DNA from 4 places in the Sphingobium sp. FG58 genome. Region 2 is predicted to be linked to each of the others. Evidence: predicted binding sites of a transcription regulator. Region 2 holds the regulator's gene; each other region holds the start of a gene.
The links. Region 2 encodes LexA, which represses DNA repair genes until DNA is damaged. Its sites were predicted from a motif close to GTTCCNCNCTTGTTCT; they were not measured.
Positions count from the first base shown of each region.

Region 1 (5,036 bases), on a different contig from region 2:
GGCGTCGGCCAATTTCTACATGTTCAACGTCTATGACCCAGTGAACATCTTTGCCGATGCCGACCACAGCAAATATGGCAGCGAAGAAGCCTATGCCTTCGTCCAGATCGTGGAAGATGCGATCAGCCGCTATTTTTTCCTCGCCGCCTGGGCCGGCCTCTATCTCGCCCTCTCCTATGCAAGCGAAGCGCACCGCACCGAGCGCCGCGCCGCCCGGCTGGAGCGCGCCGCCCAGCAGGCCGAACTGCGCTCGTTGCGCTATCAGGTGAACCCGCATTTCCTGTTCAACACGCTCAACTCCCTCTCCTCCCTGATCATGAAGGACCGGCGGGACGAGGCGGAGCAGATGATCATGTCGCTCTCCAACTTCTACCGCACCAGCCTGACCGGCGATCCGCTGGACGACGTGCCGCTGGAGGAGGAAGTCCATCTCCAGAAACTCTATCTCGATATTGAAGGGGTCCGCTTCCCTGACCGGCTCAATACGGTGATCGACATCCCCCCCGCCCTGATGAGCGCCTGCGTCCCCGGCCTCATCCTCCAGCCGCTCGTCGAAAACGCGATCAAATATGGCGTTTCGCGCACCTCCAGCCCGGTCGAGATCCGCATCACAGCGCGGGAAGATGGCGGCTTGATGCACATCGCCGTTACCGACGATGGCGACAACCCGCCCAGCCTGTCGGACAGCGGCAGCGGCATTGGCCTCGCCAATGTGCGGGATCGGCTGACGGCGCGCTTTGGCGATCAGGGCCAGATCGTTTATGGTCCGCGAGAGGAGAAGGGCTTTTCTGTCCTTCTCACTCTGCCCATCATCCGCCGGGGTTGCTGACGCCCATGTCCATCCGCACCATGATCGTTGACGATGAGCCGCTCGCGGTCGAGCGGCTCCAGATGCTGTGTGCGCGCGAACCGCGCATTGCCCTCGTCGGGACCGCCACTGATGGCGAAGCCGCGCTGCGCCTGATCGAGGGGCTGAAGCCCGATCTTGTCATGCTCGACATCGCCATGCCCCTGCTCGACGGTATCGGCGTCGCCCGCGCGGTCGGCCGCATGGGCATCCGCCCGGCGGTCATCTTCGTCACCGCGTTCGAGGGTTTCGCCGTCGAAGCCTTCGACCTTGCCGCTATCGACTATATGCTCAAGCCGGTCGCGCATGATCGCCTGACCCGCGCGATCGACCGGGTCGAGGCAGCGCTGCGCAACCGCGCGCCCGAAGGCACCCCCGCCCCTGCCGAGCCGCAACCCGACTGGGCCGAGGAATTCTGGGTTCCCCATCGCTCCGAACTGATCCGCATCGCCACCGACCAGATCGACCGGATAGAGGCGGAGCGCGACTATATGCGCCTCCATGTCGGCAGCCACAGCTATTTGCTGCACCAGACGATCAGTAGCCTGGAGGAGCGGCTCGACCCGCAGCAATTCGTCCGCCTCCACCGCTCTCACATCGTCCGCCGCGACCATATCGCCCGCCTGCGTCACGACGGCAGCGGCGTCTGGTTCGCCGCCCTCACCGACGGCAATGAAATCCGCATAGGCCGCACCTTCCTCGCCAACGCCAGAGCCATGACCGGACGCTAAAAAATCCTCCCCAAGCTTGTCTTTGGGAAGGTGGCAGTGCGAAGCGCTGACGGAGGGGCCATGGCGCAAGCCCCACGCAAAAAAGCCCGGCATTCACCGGGCTTCTTCACGTCTGGGCGGGTAATTCTGCAATCAGTTCTGCACGCCCTTCGCGCCTGCATCGGCATAGCGTTCGCTGGTTTCGGCGCGGGCAATGGCGGTACTGATCGGCGCTTCGACCTGCGCGATCGCCATGGCCTTGCACGCCTGCGCGGTGAAGCGGTCGTCCGACTTGCACACCTTGCTGGCGGCGCGGGCGATGCGCTGGCGCAGTTGCCGCTGGTCCGCCGCCTTGGACAGGTTGAGGTCGCCATGGCGCACTTCGCTCGTGCGGCCATTGGAAACAAATTCTCCGGCGGAAGCCGAACCGGCGGTGGCGATCAGCGCAAGCGAACCCAGCGCGGCGAAAAGGGTGGAACGGAACATCGGGCTATCTCCTCAAATCTGCTGTGGCCCGGCCGCTGCCTGTTAGGGGCTGGCGGCGGTCCGGGTGCGAACGGGGCGGGCCTTTAGGTCTTTGGGGGCAGCGCCGTCTCCCGTTCGCCAACCCTGTTTAGGCGCATGGCGGTCAGCGCGCCCGCCCGGTTCGACCGGCAGCACTCCGCATCGGCCAACGACACTCCCGTCGACAAAGCGCCACGCGGCACAGACAAACAGCGCGACGAACGACATCAACGCCCCGCCAAACGACATGTGCCGTAACGGAAAGCCCATGCTCACAACTATTATATTTGGGGAAGGTCCGCTCGGAGCGGAAAGCAAGCCAGAGCCGATCGACAGTTAGTTCAGGTGGAGGCGAAAAGTGTGATTTTGGAGCACCGGAGCGCAGCCTACTCAAAGTAGGTGAGCACCGGAGCGCAGAAAATCGCGCTTTGCAGGCCCACATGGGCTAATTGTCGATTGGCTTTGTAAAACGCCCCCGGCGCAAGGGATGGCCGGGGGCGTATCCAGGATGCTGTCGGGCACCGGGATCAGGATGAACTGTTGCGGGAAAGACGGTGCGACATTCGCGTAACCGTATCCTGCATGACGCCCATCATAGCTCCAACACGGCCCCGCGAACCCGCCGTTCGACAACCCGCCCCCGCAACACGCCCGGCAGCATCCCTCGACGACAAACCGTCAACCCGCGTCCACCAACGACATCATGCCCCTGGCGACGGCCATCCAGCGAAAGCCAGCGCACCCTCGACTTGGGTCGATAACGCTACGTCATAGCCAAGAAAATCCGACATAACATATGACGGCGCGCTCATGTCTTTGGTGCAGGACAAACCTCTTTCCGCTCCACCGTGCGGATTTTCCCTTCTCAAATCCATGCGCTCGCCCCATCTGTCGGGACGACCGGCAGATGGTCTTGCCCGAACAGAACAAATCTGGAACAACACGCCCCATGAGTCTGACCCATATTTCCGTGCGCGGCGCGCGCGAGCATAATCTCAAGGGCGTCGATGTCGATCTGCCGCGCGACAGCCTGATCGTCATCACCGGCCTGTCGGGATCGGGCAAAAGCTCGCTCGCCTTCGACACCATCTATGCCGAAGGACAACGGCGCTATGTGGAATCGCTCTCCGCCTATGCGCGCCAGTTTCTGGAGATGATGCAGAAGCCCGATGTCGAACATATCGAGGGCTTGAGCCCCGCGATCAGTATCGAGCAGAAAACGACGTCGAAAAACCCGCGCTCCACCGTCGCGACCGTCACCGAAATCTACGATTATATGCGGCTCCTGTGGGCGCGCGTCGGCATCCCCTACAGCCCCGTGACCGGCCTGCCGATCAGCGCCCAGACCGTCAGCCAGATGGTCGATCGCGTGATGCTCCTGCCACAAGGCACCCGCTTCTACCTCCTCGCCCCCGTCGTGCGCGGGCGCAAGGGCGAGTATCGCAAGGAACTGGCCGAATGGCAGAAGGCGGGCTACACCCGCGTGCGCATCGACGGCGAGATGATGCTGATCGAGGACGCCCCCGCACTCGACAAGAAATATAAGCATGACATCGAAGTCGTGGTCGACCGCCTGGCCGTGGAACCCGACATGGGTACACGCCTCGCCGACAGTTTCGAGCAGGCGCTGAAACTCGCGGACGGGCTGGCGTTTGTCGATCTGGCCGATGGCGTCGTACCGGGCCGCGAGGATGAAGCCCCCGCAGCCGACAAGAAGATGAAGGGGTCCGGCATCCCGGCAAACCGCATCGTGTTCAGCGAAAAATTCGCCTGCCCCGTCAGCGGCTTCACCATTGCGGAGATCGAGCCGCGCCTCTTCTCCTTCAACGCGCCGATGGGCGCCTGCCCCGCCTGCGATGGCCTGGGCGAACGGCAGGAGTTCGACCCCGAACTCGTCGTCCCCAACGAAGCCCTGTCCCTCAAGAAGGGCGCGGTCGTCCCCTGGGCCAAATCCAACCCGCCCTCGCCTTATTATATGCAAGTCCTCGGCTCCCTCGCCAGGGAATTCGGGTTCAGCCTTGACACGCCCTGGGCCGACCTGCCTGGCGAGGTGAAGCTCATCATCCTCCACGGCACCGGCGGCGAGCCGGTGACGCTCAAATTCATGGACGGCCGCAAAAGCTATGAGGTGAAGAAAGCGTTTGAGGGCGTCATCGGTAACCTCAACCGCCGCCTGCTCCAGACCGAATCCGCCTGGATGCGCGAGGAACTCTCCAAATATCAGCGCGCCCAGCCCTGCGAAACCTGCCACGGCGCGCGCCTGAAACCCGAAGCGCTCGCAGTCAAGATCGCGGGCGAGGACATCTCGCTCTCCACCCGCCGCTCGGTCGTGGACGCGCTCAATTTCTTCACCGCGATGCCGGAGAAACTCAACGACCAGCAGAACCAGATCGCCAAGGCCATCCTCAAGGAAATTGTCGAGCGCCTGGGCTTCCTCAACAATGTCGGCCTCGATTATCTCAACCTCGACCGCACGTCAGGCACCCTGTCGGGCGGCGAATCCCAGCGCATTCGCCTCGCGTCGCAGATCGGCAGCGGCCTGTCCGGCGTCCTCTACGTCCTCGACGAGCCCTCGATCGGCCTGCACCAGCGCGACAATGACCGGCTGCTCGTGACGCTGAAGCGCCTCCGCGACCTCGGCAACAGCGTCATCGTCGTCGAGCATGACGAGGATGCGATCCGCCACGCCGACTATATTGTCGATATGGGGCCGGGCGCGGGCATCCATGGCGGGCAGATCGTGGCCCAAGGCACGCTGCCTGAAATCCTGAAAGCCAAAAACAGCCTCACCGCCGATTATCTCAATGGCACTCGCCGCATCGACGTGCCGGCCAAGCGCCGCAAGGGCAATGGCAAGAAGATCACCGTCCACAACGCCCGCGCCAACAACCTCACCGGCGTCACGGCCAGCATCCCGCTCGGCACCTTCACCTGCATCACCGGCGTCTCCGGCTCTGGCAAGTCCAGCTTCACCA
Region 1 is NZ_JBMDJF010000009.1:24,541-29,576, reverse strand. It holds gene ACODR8_RS12430 (sensor histidine kinase) at 1-829, shown strand, start outside; gene ACODR8_RS12425 (LytR/AlgR family response regulator transcription factor) at 835-1,578, shown strand; gene ACODR8_RS12420 (UrcA family protein) at 1,711-2,043, opposite strand; gene uvrA (excinuclease ABC subunit UvrA) at 3,011-5,036, shown strand, end outside.
Region 1: a site for LexA is predicted at 2,985-3,000, ahead of uvrA (excinuclease ABC subunit UvrA). Genes of this name have one in related genera too.

Region 2 (5,036 bases):
CTGCATGTGACCGCGCTGATCGGCGCAGTGATTTTCCTGCTGATGCGGGTGATGGCATTGAGCCAACGGGCGGCGCTCGACTGGCCGCTGATGCTGATCGCGGCGGCGGGAGGCGCGCTGGCGGGGATTGGCTATACGCTGCTGACAGGGGCGGAAGTGCCGACGTTGCGCTCCTGCATTGCCGCGCTGCTGGTGCTGGGCGGACTGGCGCTGGGGCGCGATGCGATCACGTTGCGGTTGGTGGCGGTGGGCGCACTGATCGTGCTTGCTTTCTGGCCCGAAGCGGTGACGGGGCCGAGTTTCCAGATGAGCTTTGCCGCGGTCACTGCACTGGTCGCCCTGGCCGAGCATCCGCGTTTTCGCGCATTTGCGAGTGCGCGGGACGAGGATTGGACGCGCAAGGCGGGGCGGGTGCTGGGCGCGACGCTGATGACCGGCATTGCGGTCGAACTGGTGTTGATGCCGATCGCGCTGTTCCATTTTCACAAAGCCGGGATGCTGGGCGCGTTTGCCAATCTGGTTGCGATTCCGCTGACCACCTTTGTCGTGATGCCGCTGGAGGCACTGGCGCTGCTGTTCGATCTGGTGGGTCTGGGCGCGCCCTTCTGGTGGATGACGGCGCAGGCGCTGAACCTGTTGCTGTTGATCGCGCATGGCGTGGCGGCGAGTCCGATGGCGACGATGCTGACGCCGGCGGTGCCATCCTGGCTGTTTGCCCTGATGATCGGTGGGCTGCTGTGGTGCCTGTTGTGGCGCAGCGGGTGGCGCTGGCTGGGGCTTGGGCCGGTGGTGATCGGTGTCGTGGGCATGTTGTTGCTGTCACCGCCCGACATATTGGTGACCGGCGATGGGCGTCATGTCGCGGTGCGGACGGCAGGCGGCGGGATGGCGTTGTTGCGCGCGGGGGCGGGGGATTATGTGCGCGATACGCTCGTGGAAAGTGCGGGCTATGACGGTCCGCTAGACGCGATGGCGGACCTGCCGCAGGCGCGCTGTTCGAAGGATTTATGTGCTGTCGGGATGCAGGCGGGCGGGCGGCGCTGGCATGTGCTGGCCACTCGCAGCGACATGCTGGTCGAACGGACCTTGTTCAGCAAGGAATGTGCCGCCGCCGATATTGTGATTGCCGATCGCGGACTGCCCACTTGGTGCCGTCCGCGCTGGTTGAAAATCGACCGGCGGCTCCTGGCGCGAACCGGCGGCATTGCCATCGACCTGGACGATGCGCGGGTCAGTACGGTGCGGGCGGCGGGCGACGCCCATCCCTGGATCGTCACGCCGCGCCGCCGCCCTCGTCGTCCTCAATTATAGCGGCGCAGCAGTCCTGCCAGCTTGCCCTGGATCCGCACCTGCCGCGAATCATAGAGTTGCGGTTCATAGGCGCTGTTGGCCGGGTCGAGCCGGACGCGCTGGCCTTCGCGGCGGAAATATTTGAGCGTGGCTTCTGCGTCATCGATCAGGGCGACGACGATCTGGCCCTCGCGGGCGGTGTCGGTGCGCTGGATCAGCGCGAAATCGCCGTCGAGAATGCCCGCTTCCATCATCGAATCGCCCGAAACTTCCAGCGCATAATGGTCGCCAGCCCCCAGCAAGGCGGCAGGGACGGACAACATATTCTGTCCCTCCATCGCCTCGATCGGGACGCCCGCAGCGATGCGGCCATGCAGCGGGATTTCGATCACATCATTGGCAGCGACGGGCAGGCTGGGGGCCAGTTGCGGCTTGGCCGGGGCAACCGGTGCCGGCGGCCGATGCATGGCGTCGGGGAGCTTCAGCACCTCCAGCGCGCGCGCGCGGTTGGGCAGGCGGCGGATGAAGCCGCGTTCCTCCAGCGCGTTGATGAGCCGGTGGATGCCGGACTTGGATCGCAGGTCGAGCGCATCCTTCATCTCCTCGAAAGAAGGAGACACACCGCCTTCCTCCAGCCGGGTCTGGATGAAACTCAGCAATTCCTGCTGCTTGAGGGTCAACATGCCTGCGGTCCTCCATGGAACGTATAAGGAACACATAGGAAACGGAAGGGGGCGAGTCAAGCGAGCAACATGTGGTCGTTCTTGTCGCCGATCCACCGCGTGAACGGCGGCACAACTGAAGCTTCAGTCCATCAGTGGCAGGATGGTGACCATGTCGCCCGTGGCCGCAGAAGGTGAGCCGGCCGGACGCAGGATCAGGCAGTCGGCCATTGCCATGGCGGCCGTTGCGGCGCTGTCCTGCGACGTGACCGAGACGATGCCAGCCTCGCCACGATAGGCGCGCAGATAATCGTCGCGATCGCCGGTGGCGGGTAGCGGCGCGGCAAGGCGCGCTTGTGTCATGCGCGGCAGCGGCGTGGTCGATCCGGCGCGATGGCGGACCAGCGGCAACAGGAACAGGGTCGCTGTGACGAAGGCCGATACCGGATTGCCGGGCAGACCCAGAAACACAGCATCGCCCAGCGTTCCGGCCATGAGCGGCTTGCCGGGCCGCATCCTGATCTTCCAGAAATCGAGCGCGCCGCCTGCTTGCGCAAAGGCGGGGCGGACCATGTCATGATCGCCGACCGATGCGCCGCCGGTGGAGACGATGATGTCCGCCGATGCCGCCCGTGTCAGCGCCGCCGTCATGGCGTCGAGATCATCGGGGACGATGCCCAGGTCGATGACGTCGCAGGGCAGGGCAGCCAGCATCGCCGCCAGCATTGCTGCGTTGGAGGAGGGCAGGCTGCCCGCCGGGGTCGGCGCGCCGGGCGGGACGAGTTCGTTGCCGGTGGAGATCAGCGCGACTTTAGGACGACGCCCCACAGGCAGCGCGCCATAGCCGCCCAGCACGGCCAGCGCGATGCAGGCGGGGGTGAGGGTGGTTCCTGCGGACAGCAACACAGTGTCGGTCGCGAAGTCCGATGCCGCCGGGCGGACGTTGCGGCCAACCGGCAAAGGATCGTCGCTGGCCGTCAGTCGATCGCCATCGCGGGTGGCATTTTCCTGGATCAGGATCGTGTCGGCTCCGGCGGGCAATGGAGCGCCGGTGAAGATGCGGCACGCCTCTCCTGGGGCCAGCGGGGCAGGGACGGAGCCGCCCGCCGCGCTTTCGCCGGTGACCCGCCATGGTCCGGGCCACTCGGTGGCGCGTACGGCATAGCCGTCCATCGCCGACAGATCGGCCCAGGGCTGGTTGCGCAGCGCCAGCACATCGCTTGCCAGCCAGCGCCCGGTGCAGGCGGCAATGGGCGCTTCCTCCGCAAGCAGTGGCGAGGCAAGCGCAAACAGGCGCGCCTGCGCTTCGGCGACGGGCAGCAGGCTCATGCCGCGCGCCAGTCGCCCGACTTACCGCCGCTCTTGGCGATCAGGCGGACATTGCCGATGATCATGCCCTTATCGATCGCCTTGGCCATGTCGTAGATGGTGAGCAGCGCGACCGACGCAGCGGTCAGCGCCTCCATCTCCACCCCGGTCTGGCCAGCGGTGCGGGCGGTGGCGGTGACGGTGACGCCGCTATCGTCCAGATCAAAGTCGATGTTGACGGCGCTCAGTGCGATCGGGTGGCAGAGCGGGATCAGGTCGGCGGTGCGCTTGGCCGCCATGATGCCCGCGACCCGCGCGACCGCCAGCACATCGCCCTTCTTGACCAGCCCCTGCGCGATCGCGGCGGCGGCGTCCGCGATCATGTCGATCCGGCCACTGGCAATCGCTTCGCGCGCGGTTACCGCCTTGGCCGACACATCGACCATGCGAGCCGCACCGTCGGCGTCGAGATGGGTGAGGCCGGTCACGCGCCAGTCAGCAGATTGAGCGTCGCCGCCTCGACATCGGCCTGCCGCATCAGCGTTTCGCCGACCAGGAAGCAGCGCACGCCATGATCGGCCATGGCGGTCAGGTCGGCATGGCTGGTGAGGCCGCTTTCGGCGACGAAAGTGTAACCCGCCGGTGCCTTGCTCACCAGTTCATAGGTGCGGGCGAAGTCGACGCTGAAGTCACGCAGGTCGCGGTTGTTCACGCCGATCAGGCGCGACCGCAATTTGAGCGCGCGCTCCATTTCCGCCTCGTCATGCACTTCGATCAGCGCATCCATGCCCAGGCCGAGCGCTGCATCCTCAATCTCCGCCATTTGCCCGTCGTCCAGTGCGGCGACGATGATCAGGATGGCGTCCGCGCCGAGCGAACGGCTTTCGAGGATCTGCCAGGGATCGACGATGAAATCCTTGCGCAGCACGGGGATGGCGCAGGCGGAGCGGGCGGCCATCAGATAATCGTCATGGCCCTGAAAATAAGGCTCGTCGGTCAGCACCGACAGGCAGGCCGCGCCGCCGGCCGCATAGGCCTGGGCATGGGCAGGGGGATCGAAATCTGCGCGGATCAGGCCTTTGGACGGGCTGGCTTTCTTGATCTCCGCGATCAGGCCGAAACCGGAAAGGGCGGCGTCGTCCAGCGCCTTGCGGAAACCGCGTGGGGGTGTCTGTTCGCTGGCGCGAGCGTGGAGCGACGACAGCGACGTTATGGCCTTGCGCCGGGCGACATCCTCACGCTTGAAATCGCAAATTTCGATCAGCTTGTTGGTCATTGATAGATAATCCAGCAATTGAGCAGGGCGTTGGCAAGGCCACGGTCGATCGTCTCGGCCGCTTCCTCTACGCCTTCCTTAAGATCGGCCACCGCATCGGCCACGACAAGGGCAGCGGCGGCGTTGAGCAGCACCGCGTCGCGATAGGCACCCGGTTCGCCTTGCAGCAGCGCGCGCAGGGCAGCGGCATTATGGGCCGCGTCGCCACCCCGGATAGCGTCGACCGGGTGGGTGGCGAGGCCCAGATCGGCGGCGGACAGGCGGCGCATCGCAACGACCCCATGGCCCGCGACTTCGGCGATGTCGTTGCCGCCCGCCAGCGACAATTCGTCCAGCCCCTCGTCCCCCGACACGATCATCGCGCGATCGACGCCGAGTTCGGCCAGCGCCTGGGCATAGATGGGGACATAAGCGGGGCGGGCGATGCCGACGAGCTGGCGGCGCACCCCGGCGGGATTGGCGAGCGGTCCCATCAGGTTGAAGATGGTGCGTTCGCCGAT
Region 2 is NZ_JBMDJF010000002.1:189,110-194,145, reverse strand. It holds gene ACODR8_RS03705 (ComEC/Rec2 family competence protein) at 1-1,311, shown strand, start outside; gene lexA (transcriptional repressor LexA) at 1,302-1,973, opposite strand; gene ACODR8_RS03695 (molybdopterin molybdotransferase MoeA) at 2,097-3,281, opposite strand; gene moaC (cyclic pyranopterin monophosphate synthase MoaC) at 3,278-3,748, opposite strand; gene trpC (indole-3-glycerol phosphate synthase TrpC) at 3,745-4,536, opposite strand; gene trpD (anthranilate phosphoribosyltransferase) at 4,533-5,036, opposite strand, start outside.

Region 3 (5,036 bases), on a different contig from region 2:
GGTCGTGCGGTTGCGCGGGGCCAAGTCTGCCGCCGCGCTCCACGCGCTGCTGGCCGGTGGCGGGGCGCGTGACGCTGCCTGAGACAGGCGCGCCCGCCAGCGGCGAGGCCGCGCATTTCCGTGCGCTGGAAAATCTCTATCGCTCCGCGCCGATCAACCGGCTGTTCCGGTCGGAGATTGCGATTCAGGAGCCGGGCCGCTGCGTCATCGATTTCGATGTCGATGAGAGCCAGTTCCATGCCGCCGGTGCCGTCCATGGCACCGTCTATTTCAAGATGCTGGACGATGCCGCCTTTTACGCGGCCAACAGCTTGGTCAGCGACCGATTCCTGCTGACCACCGCCTTCAACCTGCTGTTCACCCGGCCGATCGCGCCCGGCCGGATTCGCGCCGAGGGGCGCTGGATCAGCGGCAAGCGCCGCGTTTATGTGGCCGAGGCGAGTCTGGTCGATTCAGAGGGCGAGGAAGTTGGCCGCGGCACCGGCACCTTCATGCGGTCGCAATTCCCGCTGTCATCGTTGCCGGGATATGGTGGCTGAGTCGCAGGACAATGCGCGGCTGACCAGTGCGATTCTGGTCAACGCGCTGGTGCGACGCACCAACGCTGCGGGCGGCTTTGCGATGGTGCTGGTCAAGGGCGACGCGACCAGCGGCGTCATACTCATACAAGCGCTTGAAAAGGGGCGGGAAACTGGATTGTTCGAACGGGTATCGAACTTTGCAGGGGGTCATGCGTTGATGCGTTGTGGACCTTCCCCGGAGGAGGGGCCGGAGGCGCTTGCCACCTATGTGGCGCGTCGGCGCAGATCGGACCCCGATCTGTGGATCGTTGAACTCGATATCCCGGAAGCAGAACGGTTTGCCGCTGAAACGATCTGCTGATCGTTGACATAGTGCAATGGTCCGTGCAGAGGCCCGCCCACGCTGAACGCGCAGGTTGCTGCATTCGTCCAAGGGGGGTGAATGTTGTAAACACGCAGACGGGGGGCGGCCCAACGTCAGGGAATATGTGTTAAAAAACGACGTTTAAGGCCAAGAACCGCACGTTTTTGAGTAGTAATGAGTTTTCGTCTGAGAGCCGCGATCATCGTGGCATTTGCACTGTCCGCCACAGCGGCAGTGACCGCTTCCGATATGTCGATCGCCGGTGAGTCGGTCCAGTCGGTAGCTTCCCTGTCCAGGGACAATGCGCTGATTCCAGCGCCCGCGGCCGCCCAAAAGCCCGCCATCACTTTTGCCGCGCCGCGCGAAATCGTGCAGCCGCTGGCCTCGGCCTCCAAGGCCGACCGCACTTATTCTCCCGAATCCGACGTCCAGGCGAGCAGCCTGTCCGCGCTGGTTGCCGCCCATGGCGACGCAGAAGCCGTGGACGGCGACATGAAGTGCCTGGCCGGAGCGGTCTATTTCGAATCCAAGGGCGAAAGCCTGGAAGGCCAGCTGGCCGTGGCACGGGTGATCATCAACCGCGCCAAGTCTGGCCGTTTCGCCGACAGCCTGTGCGGCGTCGTCTATCAGCCCAGCCAGTTCAGCTTCGTGCGTGGCCACGGGATGCCGCCGATCCGCATCGACAGCCGCGATTGGCGCGAAGCCGTCGCCATCGCCCAGATCGCGATGAACGACAGCTGGAACAGCCCGGCCGAAGGCGCGCTTTTCTTCCACGCCCGCCGCGTTTCGCCGGGTTGGGGCAAGGCCAAGCTGGCGATGATCGACAATCATATTTTCTATCGTTGAGGGACGGCGCGCGATTGGCGCGCATCTTTTGGGGTGGATCATGAAAAGGCCGATTTGGTGTTTGCCGAATCGGCCTTTTCTTTTGTTCCCGACCTGTTCTAAAGTCGCGCCATGAGTAGCGCCCCGATCGAAAGCTGTTCCCCGTTGACCGACGGCACCGCGCTGGCGGTGGCGCGGGGGACGTTGCGGCTGTTCTTTCGCCATGACATGAGCGGCATATTGGAAGTGCCGCTGCCCAACGGGCGGCGTGCCGACATCATGGCGATCGACGGGGCAGGGCGGCTGACGATCGTGGAGATCAAATGCAGCCGCGCGGATTTGCTGGGCGACATGAAGTGGCCCGACTATTTCGACTATTGCGATCGCTATTATTGGGCGGTGCCGATGGGGTTCGACCTGTCCCTGTTCGACAGTGAGGCGCTATGGCCCGCGCGCACCGGGCTGATCGTCGCGGACCAATATGACGCCGAACTGGTCCGCCCCGCGCCGATCGAGCCATTGGCCGCGGCCCGGCGCAAGGCGGAGACGTTACGCTTTGCCCGGCGCGCGGCGCGGCGGCTGACAGCGATCAGCGACCCCGATCATGCGGCGGAGATCGGGTGGTAGGCGGCGTTTTGCCTCAGAACACCGGACCCTGCACCGGTCCCTTGGGCGCTGCGCTGGTTTTGGCGGCGGCTAGGGCTTCGATGAGGCCGGGGGTGCGGTTGTCGCGGTTGGCATAGTCGCGGGCGGACATGCCGGCGATGCTGTCGCGCTTGTCGGGATTGGCGCCCTGCGCCACCAGCAGCCGGACAAGGCCCAGGTCGCGCAACTGCACCGCACGGATCAGCGGGGTTTCGCCGCTGCCATTGGTCTTGTCCACCTGCGCGCCATGGGCGATCAGCGTGCGCACGCCTTCCTCGAACCGGCCCTGCACCGCCTTCATCAGCGGGGGATTACCCGCATTGTCGGCCAGATTGGGGTTGGCCCCCTTGGCCAGCATGAAGGCGAGCCAGGTGGCGTCGCGCCGCGCGATGACGATGTGCAGCGCGGTTTCGCCGGTCGTGACGTCGCGGCTGTTGACCACGGTGGAGCCGGGTTTTTGCAGCAGGTCGGTGACCTTCTGCCCGTCGGCATCCTTCACGGCTTTGAGGAAATTATAATTGTCGGAAAATTGCGCCTGCGCCGCGACCGGGGACAGCAGCGCCAGCGTCAGCGCGGCGGCGCGTCCCAGACCCATCCATGCGCTCAACCCGGTCTTGCTCATCATCTGCCCCGTATCATTTGCAAATCGGCCCATAGCAAGGCATGGCTGGCGGCACCATGAACAAAGCAAAGATTGCGATCGCCCTGCCGCTGCTGGCCTTGCTGGCTGCGTGCAATATGGGGGCGGACGGAAACGCATCAAGCGGCGACAGTGCGCCGGGCGAACTGGCTGGCGCGCGGATCGGCGCGCCCTTCACCCTGACCGATCAGGATGGCAAGCCCAAAAGCTGGGACGATTTCAAGGGCCAGTATCGCCTGGTCTATTTCGGCTATACCTATTGTCCCGATGTCTGCCCGGTCGACCTGCAACGCATCATGCAGGCCTTTGCCCAGTTTGAGAAAGCGCAGCCCGCGCTGGCGGCGAAGGTGCAGCCGATCTTCATCAGCGTCGATCCGGCGCGCGATACGCCCGCAATCCTGAAACCCTATGTCGCCGCTTTCCACCCGCGCCTCATAGGCCTGACCGGCACGCCGGAGCAGATTGCGAAGGTCGCCAAGGATTTTGCTGTGATCTATAATGCGGAGAAAAGTGAAGGGAGTAGCGAGTATCTAGTTGGTCATTCGCGCACCCCTTATTTTTTCGCACCAGATGGTAGCCCGATCGCGCTAGTGCCTGTCGATAATCCCGCCACTCCGAATGAGAATGAAGGCTCGGAAGATATCGTCCTCGCTTTCTTCAAAAAATGGGTCAAGTGACGCACTTCTGGGAAAAGCCTCTCCACACGCTCGACGCTGCCCAATGGGAGGCGTTGTGCGATGGCTGTGGCAAATGCTGCCTGCACAAGGCGGAAGATGAGGATACGGGGCATATCTACCCCACCAATGTCGCCTGCCGCCTGCTCGACCGCCATAGCGGCCAATGCACCAGCTACAAGAATCGCCGCAAATTCGTGCCTGACTGCGTGCGGCTGACCCCGGCCAAGGTGAAGCAGATCAGCTGGTTGCCGCGCACCTGCGCCTATCGCCTGCGCGAGGCGGGCGAGCCGCTGCCGGACTGGCATTATCTGGTGAGTGGTGACCGGGAAGCGGTGCATCGCGCGCAGGAATCGGTGCGCGGCTGGACCGTGGCGGAGGCGGAAGCGGGCGACCTGGAGAATCATCTTGTCGACCGGGACATCTGATCCCGACGCCGCGATCGTTATCGACGGCGTCGCAATGCCGGTGCGGGTGCGGCGGTCGGCACGGGCGCGGGCCTACCGGCTGACGATCGACGGGGCGCGGGGCGAATTACGGCTGTCGATGCCGGTGCGGGCGAACCTGAAACGCGCACTGGGCTGGGCGCAGCAGCATGAGGGCTGGGTGCGCACGCAGATGGCGGGGCAACCGGCGGTGACATTGCTGGAGGATGGCGCGGTCTTTCCGCTGGAGGGACGGGAGGTGCGCATCTGCTGGGTCGAAGGCGCGTCGCGCACGATTCGGCTTGAGGGTGATCGGCTGATGCTGGGCGGGGCGGCGGAGTCGGTGAGTGCGCGGGTGCAGCGCTGGCTGGTGGCGCGGGCGCGGGCGGTGCTGGAAGTCGAGACGCAGGAGTTGGCGCGCGACCATGGGCTGATCGTTGCGTCGGTGGGCGTGGGCGATCCGCGCAGCCGCTGGGGCAGTTGCACCTCGTCCGGCGCGATCCGCTATAGCTGGCGGCTGATCCTCTGCCCGCCGGAGGTACGCCGGTCGACCGTGGCGCATGAGCTGGCGCATCTGCTGCATATGGACCACAGCCCGGCCTTCCACGCCGCCCATGCGCGGATTTATGGGGTGGACCCGCGACCTGCGCGGGCCTGGTTGCGCGCAAACGGGGCGGGGCTGCACCGCTATCGGGCTTAGGCGAATGGCGCGCCGAAAACGCTATCTGACCGCGACCTTGCCGGACGGCTATGTCAAGACGATCGGGCCGACCGCGGACCCCTTCACCCATTATTGGCGGATCGTCGCTGTGCTGGACAATGGCAAGACGGAAGTGTTCTGGGGCCATGTGCGGTCACTGGCCGAGGCAAAGAAGAAGCGCGCGGCGGCGGAGGATGGCGCGCGGATGCGCGGCTGGAAAAGCTATGCGTTCGAGATTGCGG
Region 3 is NZ_JBMDJF010000023.1:45-5,080, reverse strand. It holds gene ACODR8_RS17860 (PTS sugar transporter subunit IIA) at 1-82, shown strand, start outside; gene ACODR8_RS17855 (PaaI family thioesterase) at 69-539, shown strand; gene ACODR8_RS17850 (DUF1491 family protein) at 529-882, shown strand; gene ACODR8_RS17845 (cell wall hydrolase) at 1,060-1,731, shown strand; gene ACODR8_RS17840 (MmcB family DNA repair protein) at 1,843-2,337, shown strand; gene ACODR8_RS17835 (ankyrin repeat domain-containing protein) at 2,351-2,977, opposite strand; gene ACODR8_RS17830 (SCO family protein) at 3,019-3,672, shown strand; gene ACODR8_RS17825 (YcgN family cysteine cluster protein) at 3,660-4,097, shown strand; gene ACODR8_RS17820 (M48 family metallopeptidase) at 4,132-4,794, shown strand; gene ACODR8_RS17815 (hypothetical protein) at 4,799-5,036, shown strand, end outside.
Region 3: a site for LexA is predicted at 1,816-1,831, ahead of ACODR8_RS17840 (MmcB family DNA repair protein). Genes of this name have one in related genera too.

Region 4 (5,036 bases), on a different contig from region 2:
CGGTCGGCATCGTCATCATGGCGCCGCCGCTGAAAATGCCTGCGCTGACGCAGTTTGTGGATGGCGGCGGGCCGGTATGGGCGGGCGGCCTGTTTCCCTTCCTGTTCATCACCATCGCCTGCGGCGCGGTGTCGGGCTTCCATGCGCTGATTTCCAGCGGCACCACGCCCAAGCTGATCGCCAGTGAGGCCCATGCCCCGGTGATCGGCTATGGCGCGATGCTGATGGAGGCGTTCGTGGCGATCATGGCGCTGGTCGGTGCGTCGATCCTGGACCCCGGCATCTATTTCACGATGAACAGCCCCGCCGCACTGATCGGCACCGATGCGGCCAGCGCGTCGGCAGCCGTCACTGCGATGGGCTTTCCGATCTCGCCCGACCTCATCACCCAGACGGCGAAGGATGTCGGCGAACATAGCATCATCAGCCGCGCGGGCGGCGCGCCGACGCTGGCGGTCGCGATGGCGGAGATATTCAGCCATGTCGTCGGCGGCCCGGCGATGAAGGCTTTTTGGTATCATTTCGCGATCCTGTTCGAGGCGCTGTTCATCCTGACCGCCGTGGACGCAGGGACGCGCGCCGGGCGCTTCATGTTGCAGGATCTGATCGGGCTGGCGGTGCCAAGCTTCAAGGAGAGCAAGGGCCATATGCCGGGCATCGTCGCCACGGCGCTGACGGTCGCGGCCTGGGGCTTTTTCCTGCACCAGGGGGTCACCGATCCGCTGGGCGGGGTGAATACGTTATGGCCGGTGTTCGGGATTTCCAACCAGATGCTGGCGGCGATCGCGCTGATGCTGGGGACGGTGGTGCTGTTCCGCATGAAGCGCGACCGCTATGCTTGGGTCACGATGATCCCGACCGCCTGGTTGCTGGTCTGCACTTTGTCAGCGGGATGGCTGAAGCTGTTTTCGGCTGATGCCAAGGTCGGTTTCCTGGCCCATGCCGCCAAATTCAGCGCGGCGGCGCAGGCGGGCGAGGTGCTGGCCCCGGCAAAGTCGATGGCGCAGATGGAGCGGATCATCTTCAACGACCGGGTCGACGCGGCACTCGTCGCGCTGTTCCTGGCCGTTGTGCTGGCGCTGCTGGTCTTTACCATCCGCACCTGCATCGCCGCACGGCGAATCGCAGCGCCGACAGCGCGGGAAATTCCGGCGCAACTGGTGCCGGCGGAATGAGCGGATTTCTGACCATGCTGCGGCAGACCGCGCGGCTGATGGTCGGGATGCCCGACTATGACGCCTATCTGCGCCATATGCTGACCCATCATCCCGACCAGACTGCCATGGACCGGACACAATTTTTTCGCGACCGGCAGGAAGCGCGCTATGGCGGCAAAAATGGCGGAAAATGTTGCTGAAACGAGTAATATTACTACTGTAAAATATCAATCTGGGACAGAAAATTACAGGCTGGGTGCAAAACAGGATTGATCTGTGCGGTCATCCTGCTAGGGGGCAGCGTCCTTTTTGCCCGACAGCGTGAGGGATGTGTCCCCTGCCCCATCCCTTGCGGCAGGGGGCAGTTTGTTTCAGCGCCGGGCGTTGAACCCCGCCACCATCCCCGCCGTGATCGACAGCGCGATTTCCGCCGCGCCGATCGCGCCGATATCCAGCCCTGCCGGACCGTCGATTCGCGCGAGATCATCCGCTCCGAAGCCCTGCGCGGCCAGCCGCTCCAGCCGCGCGGCATGGCTCTTGCGCGATCCAAGCGCGGCGACATAGCCGGTGGGCGCACGCAGTGCGGCCTCCAGCGCCGGATCGTCAATCTTGATATCATGGCTGAGCGTCACCACCGCCGTCGATTCGCCGGGAAAGCGCGCGGCGATCGCTTCGTCGGGCCAACGATCGTCCAGTTCAACGCCGGGGAAGCGTTCCGCGGTCAGGAACCGACCGCGCGGGTCGATCACCACCGGGGTCACGCCGATCGCCTGTGCCAGCGGGACGAGCGACTGGGCGATCTGCACCGCGCCGACGATAAGCAGGCGGCGTGGCGGATCATAGCGGTTGAGGAAATCGCCCTCGCCCGCCTGTGCGCGGGTGATCCCGCTGACAAGGTCGGTTGCCAGCGTCAGCGCCCGGCCCCGCGCACTCGCCGCCTCGATCCGGTCGAACAGGTCGGGCGCAAAGCCGCTCTCCCCCACCGGCTGGACAAGGACGGCGATTTCCCCGCCGCAGGGTAGGCCGACTTCCCACGCATCGCCATCGGCCACGCCATAAGTGGCGACATGCGCGGCGCGCCCTGCGATCACCTCGGCAGCGCGATGCAGCACGTCGCTTTCGACGCAGCCGCCCGAAATGCTACCTTCAAAGCGCCCGTCCTGATGCACGATCATATGGCTGCCGCGCGGGCGCGGGGCGGACCCCCAGGTCGACACCACCGTCGCCAGCGCCAGCCTTGCGCCGCGCCACTCCACAGCCTTGCGAATCACCGCGCCATTATCGTTCAAACCGGGACTCCTTCGACGCACAGATAGGAAGGCCTACCCCGCTAGACCAGACGCCTGCCAGTCCAGACGACCCGCCCGACAATATCCACCAGCGCCGGGTCGATATCGGTCCAGTCGGGATAATGGAGATTGTCGCTGACGACGCTGAAGCGCCCGCGCAAGGGGCCCATCGCGATCCGCTTGACCATCAAGACTCCGTCGAGCCGCAATACATAGACGCCGTCGCGCAGCCGGGTCGCGTCATCGTCATGATCGACCATGATGTCGTCGCCATCGCTGAGCGTCGGGGCCATCGATTCGCCGTCGACCCGGATGATCGAGACGCGCTGCGGTCGCACTCCCAGATGGCGCAGCCAATGGGCGTCGAACGCCATCACCCCGGCGGCGCGCTCATCATCGTCCAGCGTGCCGCCGCCCGCCGACGCGCCCAGCGCCAGGCGCGGCACCGCCACCACCGCGGGCATCCCCCGCGTGCGAGAGGGGATAGCCACCGGCGCGGCGCTGCCCCCCAGCATCTGTTCGGCCACGCCAAAATAGCGGGCCAGCACATGCCGGTCCGCCTCATCCAGTTTGCGCGGGGTGCCGCGTTTGATGAACTGCTGGATATAGGCGGGGTTGCGGCCGATCAGCCGGGACAGATCGGCATAATTTTCCCCCCGTTCGGCAATCAGCCGATCCAGCGCGATCCGGGCGTTCTGCGATTCATCCATATCCAGTCCATAATGATAGGAATTTTCCTAGACAAGTAGGAAATTGGCTAAGAGATAGGAATATACCTATCGGCTTGCAGCGGGCGAGTCGGACCAACAGGGGAGAAAGAAGCCGATGCTGTTGCATGCGATCGAACGATTCCTTCGCCAATATGACATGCCGCCAACCACCTTCGGTCGCGCCAGCACGCGCGATCCACGGCTGGTTTTCGACCTGCGCCAAGGGCGCGAGCCAGGGGACCGCGTGAGGAGACGAATAGAACATTTCATGAACACATATCGCAGGAGCATCAGCCAATGACAAGCGTGCATCATGGATTTCGGCCTGAAAATCTGGTCCGAAACAAACCGATAGGAAAAACCCAGCGCGACCCGTTGCCGCGTCTGCTGGAGCAACTACTCAAGCGCGCTGGCGCGCCGACGACGATCGAGCGGGCGGTCAGCCGCCCCTGGGCCAGCGCCCTGTTCGAGGGGCGTCGCCATGTCATCGCGCTGCGCCTGTCGGGCGCGAAGGTCGCGACGCGACTCTGCGATTTTGTCGAAGGCATAGAGAGCGCGGAATGGCAGCTGCCTGGCCATTTCGTCGCCGACATCACGATCGACGACACGCGGGAGGGCGAGGATGAAATCTGGCTGGAGCTGTCCGCGCTGACGATCGAGGACTGGTAGGGGGTTAGCGCCCCCGGCCAGCCATGCTGCGCAATGCACCGAGCGCTGCGCGCAGGGCGTCGTCGGCGTCCTGCGCCACCATGTCGCGCACCGGCACGGCGGGTGTGACCGGCATGTCGGCGATGACCCGCACGGCACCTGTTTCCGCCGCCGGGGCGCGGCTGCGCAGGGCGAGGCCGCGTTCCAGCCGCTGGGTCAGTTCGGTGATCGACAGACCCTGGGTCGGGATGGGATCAAGCGGCGGGGGCGTGACGGGCGCTGCGTCTTGCGGCGCTTCCTCCGCTACATCCGGCTCGACCAGCGGCGCGGCGGGCCGCTGGAAGGTCGGCTGGGGCAATTCTTCCTCGGCGATCGGCATGGGCGCGCTGGGCATGACCAGACCGACGGACGGAACGATAGCGTCCTGCTCCGGCTCGGGATGCATCACCAGCGGCCTGCGGATCGCGTCGGGGCGGGCGAAAATGTCGAGGCCGTTGAAGTCGCGGCTGGCGAAGATGGGCGCGCGGGCGGGCGCATCGGGGTGCGCATCGGCGCGGCGCAGCGATGGAATAGCGTCATCGACAGGGGCAGCACGTCCCCGCGCCAGCGCGGTCAGTTTGGAAAAGGCGAAACCCATTTTTCTTGCTCCCTGGACGCGCAACCTGCGTCCCTCTTGTTCAGCTGGCCGGTCCTGCCGGCGCATCATCCCCATCAGTCCCACCGCCATCAACGCGGTAAAGCCCGCCAGCAGCAGCCGGGCTTTCAACCCCAGCGGCGGTGCGGCGGCGGGCAAACTTTCCGAAAGGCCGCTCGACGCCACGACCATTTCGATCAGCCCGACCGGAATCCACAGCACCAACAGCGCCGCGGCCAGGCCGCCCAGCGCCATGATGGCGATCCCCCTTGTCTGTGCTGCCTTCATGGCCACTTTGCTTCTTCAACCCTCGCTCAGGCAGCCGCGCGCGTGCCGGTAGGACGCGCCAGCAGCTGCTGGTAAACAGGTTCGTAACGCAAAATGTTTGACGACCAGTTACGCTCACGCTCGACAAAGGCACGGGCGACGGCGCGCCGCTCGTCCCAGATCGTTCGATCGGCAAACAGGCCCGCCAGCGCAGCGGCCATGCCCGCCGGATCATCGGGCGGGAACAAGGTCCCGGTGACGCCATCCTCGATCAGTTCGCGATGGCCGCCGACGCTGGACGCGGCGACTAACTGCCCCTGCGCCATGGCTT
Region 4 is NZ_JBMDJF010000003.1:329,443-334,478, forward strand. It holds gene ACODR8_RS06385 (carbon starvation CstA family protein) at 1-1,175, shown strand, start outside; gene ACODR8_RS06390 (YbdD/YjiX family protein) at 1,172-1,357, shown strand; gene ACODR8_RS06395 (XdhC family protein) at 1,529-2,446, opposite strand; gene ACODR8_RS06400 (S24 family peptidase) at 2,488-3,156, opposite strand; gene ACODR8_RS06405 (hypothetical protein) at 3,454-3,825, shown strand; gene ACODR8_RS06410 (hypothetical protein) at 3,830-4,693, opposite strand; gene ACODR8_RS06415 (TIGR04063 family PEP-CTERM/XrtA system glycosyltransferase) at 4,753-5,036, opposite strand, start outside.
Region 4: a site for LexA is predicted at 3,404-3,419, ahead of ACODR8_RS06400 (S24 family peptidase). Genes of this name have one in related genera too.